2 regions of the Halioxenophilus aromaticivorans genome follow, and region 2 is predicted to be linked to the other one. Evidence: predicted binding sites of a transcription regulator. Region 2 holds the regulator's gene; the other holds the start of a gene.
The links. Region 2 encodes sigma-54, which starts transcription at its own class of promoters, with help from an activator protein. Its sites were predicted from a motif close to GTTGGCACGNNNNTNGNNT; they were not measured.
Positions count from the first base shown of each region.

Region 1 (8,090 bases), 2.0 Mb from region 2:
GTATTTAAACAGCGATTGTTTGGGCATTGCTAAGTAAACATCGGGCAGTAACTCTGGGTTGATCGATTCGTCTAGGGCGGGCTTGGACAAATCATAGCGAACCTGCTCTAAGCTGTGGTCCAACTCCTCTAACTCAATGCAGTGACAAGCCTCACTGGGGCTGAGTAAGAATCGATGTTTACGCAGCCATAATCCCACTCTTGGGCTGCTGGACCAACGGATTATAGGTGCCGCTAGAATCAGCCCGGTAACCACCGGTAGCAGCCAGTAGAAATACGTGGTGGTGTAATATGCTGTAACACCAGCCCACGCCAGAGCCAGTAAGCTTACCCACCAAGTTCTGCGGAAGGTCTCGCCCCAGCTTAATGTTCTACCCTCTCTTGGCTGAGCATTCCATGTGATATTAACCCCAGAAAGTGTAGAGAACACAAAACAGGTGTGGAACACCATCATTATGGGCGCAATGATCACCGCGAAAAAGAACTCAAATACTGCGGAGGCCGATAGTCGAACAACACCTCCATAGCTTTTTGCATTGTCTCTGCACGCCAAGATGAGCGAAAACATTTTTGGCAGCAAAAGTAAACACGCAGTTACCACAAGCAGGGAAATGATAACGCCTGTTTTGGCAATGGGCCAACTGGGAAACAGTTGATAACCCGCACTAAAAAATTCTTTCGGTGCTACGGCCCGCGAAACAGCGTCTAGGCTGCTCAGCAGCAACATAACAAACCACAAAACCGAGGTGAGATAGGCCATGGCGCCAAGCAGCATATGCAGACGGCTCATCAGTGTTAGCTTGGCTGCGCCGAGCAAGCCAAGGTGCTGTATGTTGCCCTGCAACCAGCGACGATCACGGGTGGCGTAGTCCAGAATATTACCCGGTACTTCTTCAAAACTACCGCCCTGCTTTGCATCCAGCAGAACCTGCCAACCACTGCGGCGTAACAGCGCCGCTTCAACAAAGTCATGGCTTAGAATTTCGCCACCAAAGGGCGCCTTGCCGGGCAGCACAGGCAAGCCACAGGAGGTTACAAAGGCCTGAACCCGAATAATCGCGTTATGCCCCCAATAGTTTGCGTTGTCGGTTTGCCAAAAAGCCAAACCGGTAGCTAACATTGGGCTACATAAACTGGCCGCAAACTGTAGGAAGCGTCCAAAGGTAGTGGTTTGCCTAACTGGGATAGGCACCGTTTGTAAAAGGCCCAATTTGGGGTTGGCTTTCATTCGTGAGGCTAAATCCACCATACAACTACCGGTCATAACGCTGTCTGCGTCCAGCACAATCATGGCTTCGTAGCGCCAGCCCCACCGTTGACAAAATTCTTCGATATTACCGACCTTTCGGTTTTTGTTGTCGGTGCGGTTACGGTAGTAGATGTGATCCGCCAAATGGCCAAGGCGTGCCTGCAAATGGCGCCAAGCTCGCAGCTCCTGGGCTTTAATAGCCTCGCTTTGACTGTCACTGAGCAGATAAAAATCGAAATGGTCGATGTTGCCGGTGGCCACCATAGATCGGAAGCTGGTTTCAAACCCTGCAATGACTCGGTCAACATCTTCGTTGTATACCGGCATAATCACGGCTGTTCTAAATTCATCCAACTGAGATGATTTGGCAATACCGTGTTGTGCTGTGAGCGTTAGTGGGTCTCGATTGGACAGCTGGAGAACAAAGCCTAAAAAGCCGCTCCAAAACGCCACGCTTATCCAGCTGAAGGTGGCCACAAAAAATACCAACAACGTGGTTTCAAATATGGTCAACCCGTTGGCACTTAGAATATCGTGCATCATCCAACCGCCGGCCACTGTGGTCGACAGCGCGACGATTAAAAAAACAGGTAAACGAAGACTTTTCAGCGGGTAGTGCGCACCGCCGGGTGCTCCTCGCCCGCTACCTGTGCTATCCAGGTATTGTCTGTTACTGGATGCCTTCTGACGTCCAAACATAATTCCATACCTCACTAAGTCTCTTACCTTTTAAATTGATCGACAACCGCATGTCGACCACCGCTTTAGCTTGTGGCATCAATTTAAATGCCACCTGCCAACGATCCTGCTGATCAACCTTTACCACGCTTACGTCGCGAACCTGGCCTTGATTAACTTGTATATCCGCCGTTACCGGAGCACTCGCATCCAGTTTGCCAATTCCGCCACCGGCGAAATCGATAACAAATTGCTGGGTGCCGTCGTTGGATCGCGAATGTGGCCCCCGGCCGCTGCGAGTCTGCTCGACACGCGCTAGGGATTGCCCCGGCGTATGAGAATCGAAAGACGACAGCCGATAGTTGTAGGTAAGTTCAGTACCAGCCTTAACCGGTTTATTACTTACCCAATAAGCAACGATGTTGTCATTAGTCTCGTTGGGAGTTGGGATTTCGACCAACTCCACACGGCCTTCACCCCACTCGTTGGTGGGCTCTACCCACAAACTGGGCCGTTTCTGATAGTGTGCCTGCAAATCTAAGTAATGGTTAAAATCGCGATCACGCTGGCTTAAACCAAAACCAGCCAGCCCCGGCACCATAGAAGAGGTAATTGAGAGATTGGCTGGGTTTTTTAGCGGCCGCCAAATCCACTCACCTGACTGGGTTTCCACTTGCAAACCATCTGAATCGTGAACTTCCGGGCGATAATCACCGGGGAAGCGATTACTATTCTCACCAAAGAAATACATACTGGTTAAGGGCGCAACGCCCAACTTTTTCACATTCTCTCGGGTAAATATTTTGCTTTTAACCTCTATATTAGTATTCACACCCACATCAACCGAGAAGACATAGGCACCGGACAGTGACGGGCTGTCCAGTAAAGCGCCAATGACCAATTGATTGTCATCGGATTTTGGCTGTATCACCCAGTACTCTATAAACCGAGGAAATTCTTCGCCACCTGGCTCGCCTGTGTCAACGGCCAATCCGCGGGCAGACAATCCGTACACCTGGTTAGGGCCAACCGGCCTGAAATAGGAAGCCCCCTGGAACACCAGCATTTCGTCTTTGTAGCTTTCTCGATTGATCGGGTAATGCACACGAAAGCCAGAAAAACCCAGTTGTTGATCGGTATGCTTAGCCAGCGCCTTTTCCAGCGCGGCAACGTTTTTTTCGTAAATAAATTGCGAGCGATCAAAACCAATTTGATTTACCACTTGATACTGATCAATCACGTTCAATTTGATCGGATGCAAGTAGAGAAAACCCGGGTGGAAAAGTTGGAGCTCATAGGGCGCAACGTTTTTCCATAGCGCGGCATCGGGGTTGAATCGGATACTGCGATACTGACTCTGCGAAATGTTTTTTAGCTCTTCAGGAGCTTCTGCCACAGTTTCCGCATACGCTTTTGCGGCCAACTTTTTTGCTCGCTCGGTAATCAGGCGCAATAAACCGTCGGCGTTAGCCTCTTGACCATTGACAACAGACGTTGGAGCGCCTTCGCCATCGTCGTTTTTGGCTTGAGCGGGGGCCGGCTGAGCAAACGCACTATTAGCCACGGTACAAACAAAAACCAGCCAACTGACACGCTGTATAAAAACGAGGCTGCCTTGGCATAGGAGTGGCATAAATGAAAATTGGGCTATACTTCCTTTACTACTTAACACTCAATCACATTCCTTTACGCAAGTTCTGCGTTTGATTACCTGAACTTGTCGACTGACCAGCGTTAAATTAACACTGGTAGGTACAAAACTACGTCTCTATGCCTGCCGCGTGGGAGATGTGTGCAGGTGATGAAACCGAGACCAAACCTAATCCATGCCAATCAGCTAGCGCCGATAACTACAGCCCATAAGCCACGATTGATATGTGTCTTACTGTACGTAAGCTGTTAGGCGATAAAGACCGAGAGGCGCGCCGTCCCAAAACCTACGACAAAATCTACCCTTCTAAAATTCCACAACTTTACACTTCTGTGATTTAAATAAGATAGCCATCACACTTTACATTCAACCGTGCCGTTGTAGCTGTTATAACCTGCGTGGGTACGCGAACAACGGCGCACAAGAAAGCGGCAATTCAGACTTAAAAACCTCAACCCTGATAACGCTTACCTAGGCATAAGAATGATTCTGCAATAACTGTGCTCAACTTATAAAAAACGAGATAGTGCAGAAAAACGTAAAACAAAGCGCATGAAACGCCCAGGAATCTGAACGGCGAGAAAATCTATGTGAAGTGTAGGAAGAGAAAAATGAATTAAACGTTAACTAAATTACACGGCTAGTAAGTTTTACAAACAGCTTACCCAGGAGAAACGCACCGCAATAGTTCAGTTTTTACAACACCGCGAAAAGCAGTGTTATTCCGCACTATTTTTGCACACTTCTGTAGGCAATACCTGGATTGCACTGAACCATGGAAAATAACGAACTAGCGTTACCCAGCCCCTCAGAAGCGCCCAAGAAGAGCACGCCTTCTGGCTGTAACTGTTGATGTATTCGCGCCAGTATGTCGGTCTTCAGGTCGGCAGAAAAATAGATTAGGACGTTGCGGCAAAATACGATATCGAATCGGCCAAAACTCGAGAAAGACTCTACTAGGTTCAGGCGCCGAAAGTTGATTTGCTTGCGTAAGGCATCCTTAACCTGCCAACTACCCTCGCCAACGTCATCGAAATATCGAGTTAACAGAGTGTTGCTAAGGCCGCGGGTGAGTTCTAGGTGGTCATAGATACCACTGCGGCAACGCGTCAACATGGCCTCGGATATATCGGTGGCCATAATCTCAATGGGGGGCGCAGCGAGTGAGTGCTTCCTGGCATATTCCGCTGCAATCATCGCTAGCGAATAGGGTTCCTGCCCCGAGGAGCAAGCCGCGCACCAAACTCGAATACGTTGATTCAAGGGTTTGGATAACCACTGGGGCAATAGCTCGTTACTCAAATAATGAAACGGATAGCTGTCGCGAAACCAAAAGGTTTCGTTAGTAGTCATGGCTTCGACAACTTGGGCTTTCAAACCGGTGGGGCCTGATTGCTTCAAGTTATCGATTAATTGCCTCAAAGTACCGAAACTGTGGTCGTGCATTATGCGGCGCAGACGGGTTGCAACAAGGTATTGCTTACTAGTCGGTAAATGAATGCCGCTGGCGGTTTCCAATAGGTTCCGAAACTGATCAAACTCAGCCGGATCGATATTGGTCAGCAATTCATTCTCACTGGTAAGTTTGGGGTCATCTGGTTTCAATGAATACGCTCTGGCAACCTAGTTCACACTCTGGCCTGCTGTCATTCTTCTTCGTCCAGCAAGCTCTCACCCGTCATACATTTGACACGCTCATTAAGCACTCGCGCCAAATCGTCTGGGTTGAACTTGGCTAGAAAGTCATCGGCCCCTACCTTAGTGACCATGGCTTCGTTGAACACACCACTGAGCGAGGTGTGTAAGACAACGTGCAGGTCTTTAAGCGCCGGATTCGCCCGCACCTCAGCGGTGAAGGTGTAGCCGTCCATTTCAGGCATCTCGATGTCTGAAATCACTAATATGAGCTCGTCGGCTGCGATTTGACCCTCAGCCACCATGCTTTCGAGGTACTCTAGCGCCTCCCTGCCGTCCTTTTTCAGTGTGGTCTTGATACCCATCTGCTCAACCACACGCTGAATTTGCTTGCGCGCAATGGCAGAGTCGTCGACGATCAATACGTGCTTCTGCACTACCCGCTCGCCAATGCCATCCTCTATGACGCCTTGGCTAATCTCATCAGACAACGGGCTCACCTCGGCCAGTATTTTCTCGACGTCAATAATCTCAACCAATTGGTTTTCGATCTCAGTGACAGCGGTGAGATAATTCTCTCGGCCAGCGCCCTTTGGTGGCGGATGAATAGACTCCCAATTCATATTAACGATCTTTTCCACAGCGCCTACTAGAAAGCCCTGGGTAGATCGGTTGTACTCGGTAATGATTACAAAGCAGTTTTCAATATTTTCCAAAGGCGATCGGCCTATGGACAAATTCATGTCCATTATCGAGATGGTCCCACCGCGAATATGGGCCACTCCCCGTACTACTGGGTTTCTGTTGGGAATCTCGTATAAAGGAGGGCACTGGAGCACCTCTTTCACCTTGAATACGTTGATGCCGTACATTTGCTTGCCTTTTAGGCGAAACAACAGCAATTCCAGGCGATTTTGACCAACCAATTGCGTCCGTTGGTTAACGCTGTCTAAAACACCAGCCATGAGTTTCCTCTCAGGAAATGTATTGTCTTATCATTCTGAACGATGATGCAAAACTGGGCACGTGCTTTGCTTACATCCACTCAAAACCAAAGAATTAACGGTTACTGACAAGTTTTCGGCGCAATCAGGAAAAACTTAAATACTGATACCGGAAAACCAGAACTCTTTTAAAACAGCATAGGTTATAAATGGCGAAGATTCCTGAGCAGCTGATTCCGCTGGCCCGCTACGCAACAGCGTGCGTCGTGGCAATGTCTGCCAGTTTTGCCGGGGCCAATGTCGATTCCGAGCGTCAATCGTTGCCTGAGCTGGCCGATGCTGTACAGCAGCGTTTACTGGACCACTATCTAGCCGATCAGCGTTTCGCTGATGTCCAAATCACAACCAATACACCAGATGCACGTCTGCGATTAGTTAAGTGCGACCAACCGCTGACCATTACCCCACCCCACAACTCCGCCGGCGGCCGCGTGACCAGCCAAGTGGCTTGCCGCTCTGCCACCACGCAATGGTCGGTGTATGTCGTCAGCCAAGTGCAATTGATGGCCCAGGTGGTGGTTGCCAGAGTCCCGTTGCTGCGCGGCCAGGCAATCAGCCAGGACGATGTCTCTGTTGTGGTTTCCGATGTAACCCGTCTGGGTCAAGGTTTTTACTCCGTCGCCGATGATATTGTGGGAATGGAACCCAAACGCTCCATCAACCCAGGCGACCAGATTCGAGCTCAATGGCTGGTTGCGCCGAAAGCGATAAAACGCGGCCAGAGAGTAACGATCATCGCCAAATCGGCCACCGTTGCCGTGGAGGCATCCGGCACAGCCCTGAGCGACGGACGTCTCGGTGACCAGATAAGGGTTCGCAATGAGCGTAGTGACCGAGTGGTTAAAGGTGTGGTCAGTGCCGACCGAGTGATCACTATCGCTCTGTAGATTTGCCGCCGCGAAGGGTTGTTTTCTCAGGTTGAATGGCAGTGGCAGAGATTTGACAAGCAGAACTAGCACTGTATTAGAACAACCCTCGGGACTACGCAAATTTTTTAAAAAAACAGTTAAAGTTTTGAGATTAGCGGCCGAAAGCCATTACAGAGCATCTTAAAACGTAACTCGGTTGCCTTAGGTAGCCCAACGAACACAGATAGAATGCCGGTCCTCCCGCATTCACCACAAGCAAAGAGTAAAGGTAAACACCATGGCTATTGACCAATTACACGCCAACTCAGCTGCTAGTAAAGGTATCAGTAAAGGCATTGCGCAGGGCGCGCCTGCACAGAAGCAAGAAAGCAGCGCCACTGGCAACGCGAAACTGGCAGAGCCACAGGAAGGCCGAGTTTCTATCAGCCCTGAAGCCAATCGCTTGGCACGCCTGGAAGCTAACATCAATGCGGCGCCGGACGTAGACAGCCAGCGAGTAGAAGATATTAAACGCGCCATCAGCGACGGCAGCTACCAAGTAGACGCCGAAGCGATTGCGGGTAAATTGCTAGATCAAGACGACTTTTTCGCTTAATACACACCGTTTTTCGCGAAACGGGGGCTCGCCCCCCAGTTGATGCCGGATAACAAGGAGATGCTCTAATGACACACGCGGCAACGAGTTACACCGATTCATCCCTCGCACCAGAACACGATCTGGTAAAAGAAAACCTACTGTCTGACTTAGACGCAGCCGGCAAGCTTGCCAAATTGCTGGATTTGGAAAATCAGCTGCTGCGTGCTTCAACCACCGCCATCAACGAAGAGTTGAGCGAAGTGGTAGAAGCCAAGCAACCCATCGTTGACGCCTTGGAACGCAACGCTCAGCAACGCGAACAATGGGTTCGCCCTATGCTTACCCGCCTTAAAAATGCCAACACCCGTAGCGGAGATAAATCTCTAAAAGTTTGGCTTTCACTCATCGAGCGCGACGACGAACTGCTC
Region 1 is NZ_AP031496.1:2,150,594-2,158,683, reverse strand. It holds gene mdoH (glucans biosynthesis glucosyltransferase MdoH) at 1-1,947, opposite strand, end outside; gene ACGHM3_RS09360 (glucan biosynthesis protein G) at 1,919-3,490, opposite strand; gene ACGHM3_RS09355 (protein-glutamate O-methyltransferase CheR) at 4,307-5,182, opposite strand; gene ACGHM3_RS09350 (chemotaxis protein CheV) at 5,224-6,177, opposite strand; gene flgA (flagellar basal body P-ring formation chaperone FlgA) at 6,366-7,103, shown strand; gene flgM (flagellar biosynthesis anti-sigma factor FlgM) at 7,363-7,680, shown strand; gene ACGHM3_RS09335 (flagellar protein FlgN) at 7,749-8,090, shown strand, end outside.
Region 1: a site for sigma-54 is predicted at 6,231-6,249, ahead of flgA (flagellar basal body P-ring formation chaperone FlgA). Genes of this name have one in related genera too.

Region 2 (8,090 bases):
TCCACCACCTCGGGCTCCCGCGCGGCGTTTTCGAGCACGGTGGTGCCGTCAGCCACTGCGGCTGCCATCATCAGGTTTTCGGTACCGCCCACGGTAACGGTATCCATAAAGAAGTGGGCACCTTTAAGCCGGCCGTTACTGCGAGCCCGGATGTAGCCCTGGTCAACTTCAATAGTGGCTCCCATGGCCTCCAGGCCACGCAAATGGATGTCCACCGGCCGGCTACCAATGGCGCAACCACCCGGAAAAGACACGTTGGCTTCACCGTAGCGGGCAAGCATAGGCCCCAGTACCAAAATCGAGGCCCGCATGGTGCGTACAAGCTCGTAGGGCGCTGTAAATTCATTGATAGTGCTGTTGTCCACCTCAACGCTGAGCTTCTCGTCAATGGTTACCCCCACCCCCATACAACGCAATAGCGCCAACATGGTGGTTACGTCGTGCAAATGGGGCAAATTACCTACCTGCATGGGCGTATCCGCCAGCAGCGTGGCGGCCAATATGGGCAGGGCCGAGTTTTTGGAGCCGGAAATGCGGATCTCGCCCCTAAGCGGACCACAGCCTTTGATAATCAGTTTATCCATAAAATAAAAGCCAGACAGGAATGAAATACAGCGCTAGAAACGGCTTAGCCGGCTTGCTCTGGCGTGAGGGTACGCATGTTAACCGCGTGCACAGTGCCACTGGCGATGTAATCAGACAGCAACCCGTATACCAGCTGCTGCTTTTTGACAGGATTTAAGCCTTCGAATGCAGGGCTAACAACCACTAGATTAAGGTGATTACCGGCCATTTCCACCTCTGCGGTGCAGCTCGCCAGTTTGCTTTCTAACAGTTGCTTGATCTCTTGCTCTAGCATGGAGGACCTCATCGTTCGGGATTCGTCGTCGGTGGGGGCCATGGCACTACCCACCAGGAAGGCGCGGTAGTTTATAGAAACCCGAGCCGCATTGCAGCCCGGGCCGGATAATTAGTTTTGCACCACTTGCGGCTTACCTAGCCATTGAAAGGTACTGGGATAAAAAGCAAGACCTTTTATTCCTTTCAATTTCAAAGACTTATATCATTTCAAAGGCTTGTGTCACGTTAAAAGACTTGCACCTTCAAACTTGGCCGCACATGGTCATTTAGCAGCCCTGCTACCAAAGCCTCACACTTCGGCGGCATCGCTACTTTAATTCAATGCATCGCGCTAAAGCACTGCCCTGCGCGAAGGATTAGGCGTTCCAAGCCGCAATTACTGCGTCCAAGTCTTTGTTGTTTTGCTTCATGGCAGCGCGGAACTGGCTTTGGAACTGCTTACCCAAGTTAATGCCGTTAAGCACAACGTTGCGCAATACCCACTCGCCCGAACGATCAACCGACATGGAGTAAGACACCACGGAAGTACCGGAATCGCTCTTCACTTCTTGGAATACCGTTACTGACTTGCCTTCGTCTTCGCCGTCTTTTGGCGGCACTACTTTTACCGTGTTGTCCGAGAAGGTGGTCATACCCTTGGAGTAGGTATCGATAAGACCTTGCTTGAACACCTTAGCGAATTCTTGCAGCTGCTCGCGGGAGGCATTGGATACCGCATCGCGGCCCATAACGTTAAACACAATGTAGCGGAAGTCCACCACCTGGCTCATGATCTCATCCAGCGCCACGGAAGCATCTTCCACGGAAACTTCCTTGGTTTGCGTTTTACGCACAATGCTCATTACCTCTTCGGTAACCTCGCTTACCACCTCGTGGGCGCTGACTTTATCGGCGGCACGCTCGATGGCGTGCACTTCTACCCCCTGCTCGACCTCCGGCTTGGCAGTGTCGGCAGCGTACACCAACGGGCTGGCCAACGTTGCCACTGCTATAGCGGCGATCATCGCCGAAGAAATAGGTTTAAATTTTACTAACATGTTGCGTTCTCCCTACGCCAGTAGGTGCTGGCTAACTATACTCATGCCGTGGATTCTAGCGGCTGAACTTCTTTCACTCAATGCACACAAAGTTACCGCAAAGATTCCGACGCCACACCAAGGTTTAGCCATCTTTACGTCTAGGCTTTGCACAAAGCGCTCAAATTTTTGTGGCTTCGCTCAATACGAGAACCGACGCATAGACAACAAAGGCGCCGTAAAGGTCGCATTAAGGGAACATTGATTTAACTTCAACCCACACCTATGGGGCTAAACGTGATAAATTCCGCGCAAATTTTGAGGCAGGATACCCGGCGTTCGGTGAACCGGCGCTAAACACCGCCTCGCATACCCGAACGCTACGACACCGAGCAACGCCACTAGGTTTACGAGAATCGCCACTTTTTACACTTTTAATAGAAAATTACTTCTTTGCGTATGAACAATCGGCCCGCGCCTAACTCTGTATCCGCCCAAACTCTTAAAAACACTGCCATCCGCACGATTCGCATGGAAATTGACGCCATTGCCGAGCTACAAGCTCGAATCAATGATCAATTCGTTACCGCCTGCAAGTTGATCATGGCCTGTCCTGGTCGAGTGATTGTCTCCGGCATGGGCAAGTCCGGCCACATCGGCCGCAAAATTGCCGCCACCCTGGCCAGCACTGGCACCCCCGCATTTTTTGTGCACCCCGGTGAAGCCAGCCATGGTGATTTGGGCATGATCACGGCTGACGACGTGCTCATCGCCATATCTAACTCTGGGACATCCGCCGAGCTTCTGGCCTTAATGCCCGTGCTAAAACGCATGGGTACCAAGATCATCAGCATGACTGGTAACGATGAAAGCCCCCTTGCGGAACACGCCGAAGTTAACCTCAACATCGGTGTACAAACCGAAGCCTGCCCGCTGGATTTAGCCCCCACCTCCAGCACAACGGTTACCTTGGTAATGGGTGACGCCCTGGCTGTAGCACTGCTAGAAGCCAAGGGCTTTAGTGCAGAGGATTTTGCCTTTTCCCACCCAGGCGGCGCACTGGGGCGCAAACTGTTACTAAAAGTCGCCGACATCATGCACAAAGACGGCGAAGTACCGGTAGTAACACCTGCCACGGCAGTGTCACAAGCATTAGTTGAGATGACCCAGAAAGGTTTCGGCATCACCACGGTGGTGGACGAAACGGGCCAGCTACTAGGCGTTTTCACCGACGGCGACCTACGCCGGCACGTGGACCTGGGGACGGACTTGGGTAAAGCCACCATGATTGATGTAATGACTCGCGCCCCCAAAACCGTGGATAAAGATCTGCTGGCGGTGGCCGCACTGAATCTTATGGAAGACAATAAAATTACCGCCGCCGTGGTGGCCGACGAACAGGGCTCGGTGGCGGGCATTATTCACTTGCACGACTTACTGCGTGCCGGCGTGGTGTAAACCAGACATGCCGTTTCGAGAAGTCTTGTGCCAAAGCTGGTTGGCGTTTCTATTAGCGCCCTTATCATTGGCGGATGTAACCCATGGCGCGTAGACTGCTGACGCTGGCATTGGTCGCCGTATTGGTTATTGCAGCGGTTTTATTGGTGGACAACCCCACCCTAGAAGAGCCACAACAGCAGGCGCCACAGCAAAATACCCCTGGTGCAATTATTACCGCGGCCACTACCCGACAATACGATGCCAATGGCCAGCTACAATATGTGTTGCAGGTGGATAGAGCCGAGCAGTACTTTCGCTTTAATCAGCAGGATAAACCTCTGGCCACGTCTCGCGGTTACACTGATTTAAGCTCTCCACGCTTGGTGTTGCATTCGGACAGCAACCCACAGCCCTGGCACTTTAGCGCCGATCATGGCCGCACAGAAAACAACGGCAATCTTATTACGCTGTGGGGTAATGTAGTGGCAGAGCAAGCCCTAGCTGGTGGCGGACAATACCGCATAGAAACTTCGCGCCTAAGGGTGGAGCCTTTGCTACAGCAGGCCACGAGCCAGCAGCCCGTGACCATTCGTTCACCGCAGGGCTTGGGCAACTCCACTGGCATGAGCATTGATATGCCGCAACAAACTGTTACGTTGAATTCACAGGTAAAGGCAACTTATGAAGCCAAGTAAACGCACCATTGCACGGGCCTTAGCCGCTGCCTGGCTGGTGACCCTAGCCGCCAGCTGGATACCTAACGCCCAGGCGCTACCAGAAGACCGCGACCAACCCATCGAAATCAACGCCGACCGCGCCGTTCGTAACGAAAAAACCGGTGTGACGGAATTTGTTGGCAACGCCCTACTCAGCCAAGGCTCGCTGTCCATTGCCGCCGACACCATTACCATCAATTACAACGACAACGGTATACGCGATATCCTGGCAGTGGGCACGCCGGCTGTGCTTCACCAAATACCCAACCCAGAGCAAAGCCAGGTAACCGCCAAAGCCAACCGTATCGAATACAGTGTTGGCGACGAAGTCATTAACTTAAAAGAGCGCGCCAGCATTGATCAGGATGGTTCGGTCATAACCAGCGATTTGATTCGTTACGACATCAATCAGTCTATGGCAGAAGCCAGCGGTGACAATCGGGTGAATATTATTATTCCACCTAGCAATGCCCGAACAACCAACCCGCCGACATCGGAATCCGACAACAGCGACGCTATCCCAAACGACCCCAAATAACCGACTTCAGCTAGATTTCATGGCCAAACTCAGCGCACAACATCTCGCCAAGGCTTACCGCGGACGCCCCGTGGTGACAGACGTTTCATTGGAAGTAAACACCGGCCAAGTGGTCGGCCTACTCGGCCCCAACGGCGCCGGTAAAACCACCTGTTTTTACATGATCGCGGGGCTGGTGCCGGCAGACAACGGCCAAGTTTTTTTAAACGACGAAGAAATTTCGAGTCTGCCAATGCACGGCAGAGCACGCAAGGGGCTGGGCTACCTACCGCAAGAAGCATCGATTTTTCGTAAGCTCAGCGTACGTGATAATCTCCTGGCGATTTTAGAGACACGGGCCGACCTCAACAAACAGCAGCGACTGGACAAATGCCAGCAACTGCTGGAGGAATTCCACGTCACCCATGTGCAAGACAGCCCGGGCATGGCCCTGTCTGGTGGTGAGCGCCGGCGTGTAGAAATCGCTCGCGCCCTGGCGGCGGAGCCGCGCTTTATCTTATTGGACGAGCCCTTTGCAGGGGTCGACCCGATATCGGTGTCTGATATCAAAAACATTATTGAACATCTGCGCAGCCGCGGTATCGGCGTGTTAATCACCGACCACAATGTGCGCGAAACCCTGGATATCTGCGAAAAGGCGTATATCGTCGGCGGCGGACAAATCATTGCCGAGGGTAAACCCCAAGAGGTACTGGCCAACCAATTGGTGCGTGATACCTACCTGGGGGATAAATTTCACCTTTAACGAAGCAAATTGCCCTGCCCCTTTACGCGAGGCCAATTATGCGCGACTATACCGGGGTAGCGCCCTTTTCTAGTGCGCCCAAAGCCGCCTAACAGGCACCTTTCTCCCGGTGGATTGATCCGCCAAATCTCCTTATATTTTCTTCACACAAAACACATAATTTTTAGGCATAAAAATTGCTTAAATTTGTTGCGCGTTCACCGGTTTCGGTACTACACTGCCAAGACGGCAGCGGAAAGTCCCTGCCCAGATTTTTATTTGGCGTACCAACACCGGATCGATTAGCCGCATTATGAAGCAGTCTCTACAGCTTAAGCTCGGTCAACAGCTCACCATGACCCCCCAACTGCAACAGGCCATTCGCCTATTGCAGCTTTCCACGCTCGACCTACAGCAAGAAATTCAAGAAGCGCTGGAATCCAACCCCATGTTGGAAATGACAGAGGGTGAAGATCAATCCGGCAGCGACGGTGACAGCAAAGACAGCGGCGAAGCCAACTCAGAAGGCGCCAACACCACTGAAGCCACTGCTGCGGAAAACACAAGCGACGACAACAACACAGAAACCGCCAGCGATAGCAACGACGATTGGCAGGACAACATCCCCGACGACCTACCCGTCGACACCAATTGGGACGATATCTACCAAGGCAGTGGCCCCTCCAGCTCCGGCAGCGTCGGCCCAGAGCGCGATGACAGCTACTTTGATAGCCAAATTGACAACTCGGAGACACTGCAAGAGCATCTGCTCTGGCAACTGAATTTAACCCCCATGTCAGATCAAGATCGCAGCATCGCCATGAACATTATCGATGCCGTGGCGCCCAGTGGCTTGTTAACCTCCACCATTGAAGAGATTTACCTCGGTTTGATCGGCCAATCCAGCCCATCTGAAGCCGAAACGACAGAAGCGGATAAAGAGGATGCGCTATCGGCAGACAGTGAAACGTTTGAGGATGGCGACACCGCTACCGAAGCCGAAACTGTGGTATCTAGCGCTACCGACTTAGACGACGAAGATAGCCTGAGCATTGAGGAAGTACTGGCCGTACAGCATCGTTTGCAGCTGTTTGACCCTATTGGCTCGTGCAGTGAAGACCTGGGCCAATGCCTTTTGGTGCAGCTGAATCAGTTCCCGGCGGATACCCCGGCGTTGAATTCCGCCAAGCTGGTAGTACGTGAACACCTGGCACAATTGGGAAACCGCGACTATAAACAAATTATGCGCCGCGGCCGGATGAAAGAGCCTGAATTGAAGCAGGCTATTTTGCTGATTCAGCAATTGACTCCCCACCCCGGTGAATTGATTGGCAGTAGCGAGACCACCTATATAGTGCCGGATGTATTTGTCAGCAAAAAGGACGATCGTTGGAGCGTAGAGCTGAACCCAGAGATCGCGCCCAAAATTCGCATTAACAACAGTTACGCAAACTTGGTTAAGCGCGCGGATAGCAGCGACGACAACACCTTCCTTCGAGACAACTTGCAAGAGGCACGTTGGTTTTTGAAAAGCCTGCAAAGCCGTAACGAAACTTTGCTGAAAGTGGCGAGCTGTATCGTTGACAAGCAGCGCGGCTTCCTTGACCATGGCCCTGAAGCGATGAAGCCATTGGTTCTGCACGATATTGCCGAAGACGTCGGCATGCACGAATCGACCATTTCTCGAGTCACTACACAAAAGTATATGCATACACCCCAAGGCATATTTGAGCTGAAATATTTCTTTTCTAGCCACGTCAGTACCGACGGCGGCGGCGAATGCTCCTCTACGGCCATCCGCGCCATTATCAAAAAGCTGGTTGCCGCGGAAGACCCGAAAAAACCGCTCAGCGACAGTAAAATCACCAACTTATTATCGGATCAGGGTATTCAGGTGGCGCGCCGTACCATCGCCAAATACCGAGAATCTCTGGGCATTGCTGCGTCTAACGAACGCAAGCGCCTGGTGTAAATATCAGCAATTAGCACGGCAAACAGTCAGGGATGTAATTTACCCCTGCCAGGCACTAAAAAACTGGAATTTTTAGTGCCAACGAAACTCACAATAACAACAGAGAAAAATCAAGAACAACAGCGAAGTAACAGGTTTTCACCGCGCCGGATCGCCGACGTGGTGGCAAAGGCGGCCCAGCCGCCAAAAAACCAACCGGCCCAACATCTGCAAGGGCCAAATCGACAAAGAGGAAACGCAATGCAAATCACTATTAGCGGGCATCACGTCGAACTAACCGACTCAATTAAAGATTATGTAAACAACAAGCTGTCCCGCCTCGATAAACACCACGGCCAGATAACCAACACCAACGTCACCCTCTCAGTTGAAAAAATGCGGCAAAAAGCCGAAGCTAACATCCACGTGAGCGGTAGAGACTTCTTCGCCAACTGTGAATCCGAAGATCTATACGCTGCCATTGACGGCCTAACCGACAAATTAGACCGACAGCTACTCAAACACAAAGAGAAAATCAGTAGTCATCGATGACCACCAAACTGTCTTCCATTTTAGCTCCAAGCCGTGTCGTATGCGGCTTGGACGGCGTTAGCAAAAAGCGCGCACTGCAAACCATAGCCAATCACATTGCCGAAGACCTACCGGTATTGGATGCCGAAGAGCTGTTCCGCCGTCTTATGGCCCGTGAGCGATTAGGCTCTACCGGTATAGGCCAAGGTATCGCCATACCCCACTGCCGTTTAGAGAACTGCTCCGGTACCTTAGGGGCCTTTTTCAAGCTCAGCGACAAACTCGACTTCGATGCCATAGACGATGCACCGGT
Region 2 is NZ_AP031496.1:4,179,234-4,187,323, forward strand. It holds gene murA (UDP-N-acetylglucosamine 1-carboxyvinyltransferase) at 1-584, opposite strand, end outside; gene ACGHM3_RS17925 (BolA/IbaG family iron-sulfur metabolism protein) at 629-901, opposite strand; gene ACGHM3_RS17930 (ABC transporter substrate-binding protein) at 1,218-1,898, opposite strand; gene ACGHM3_RS17935 (KpsF/GutQ family sugar-phosphate isomerase) at 2,337-3,335, shown strand; gene lptC (LPS export ABC transporter periplasmic protein LptC) at 3,419-4,012, shown strand; gene lptA (lipopolysaccharide transport periplasmic protein LptA) at 3,999-4,571, shown strand; gene lptB (LPS export ABC transporter ATP-binding protein) at 4,591-5,316, shown strand; gene ACGHM3_RS17955 (RNA polymerase factor sigma-54) at 5,609-7,267, shown strand; gene hpf (ribosome hibernation-promoting factor, HPF/YfiA family) at 7,508-7,798, shown strand; gene ACGHM3_RS17965 (PTS sugar transporter subunit IIA) at 7,795-8,090, shown strand, end outside.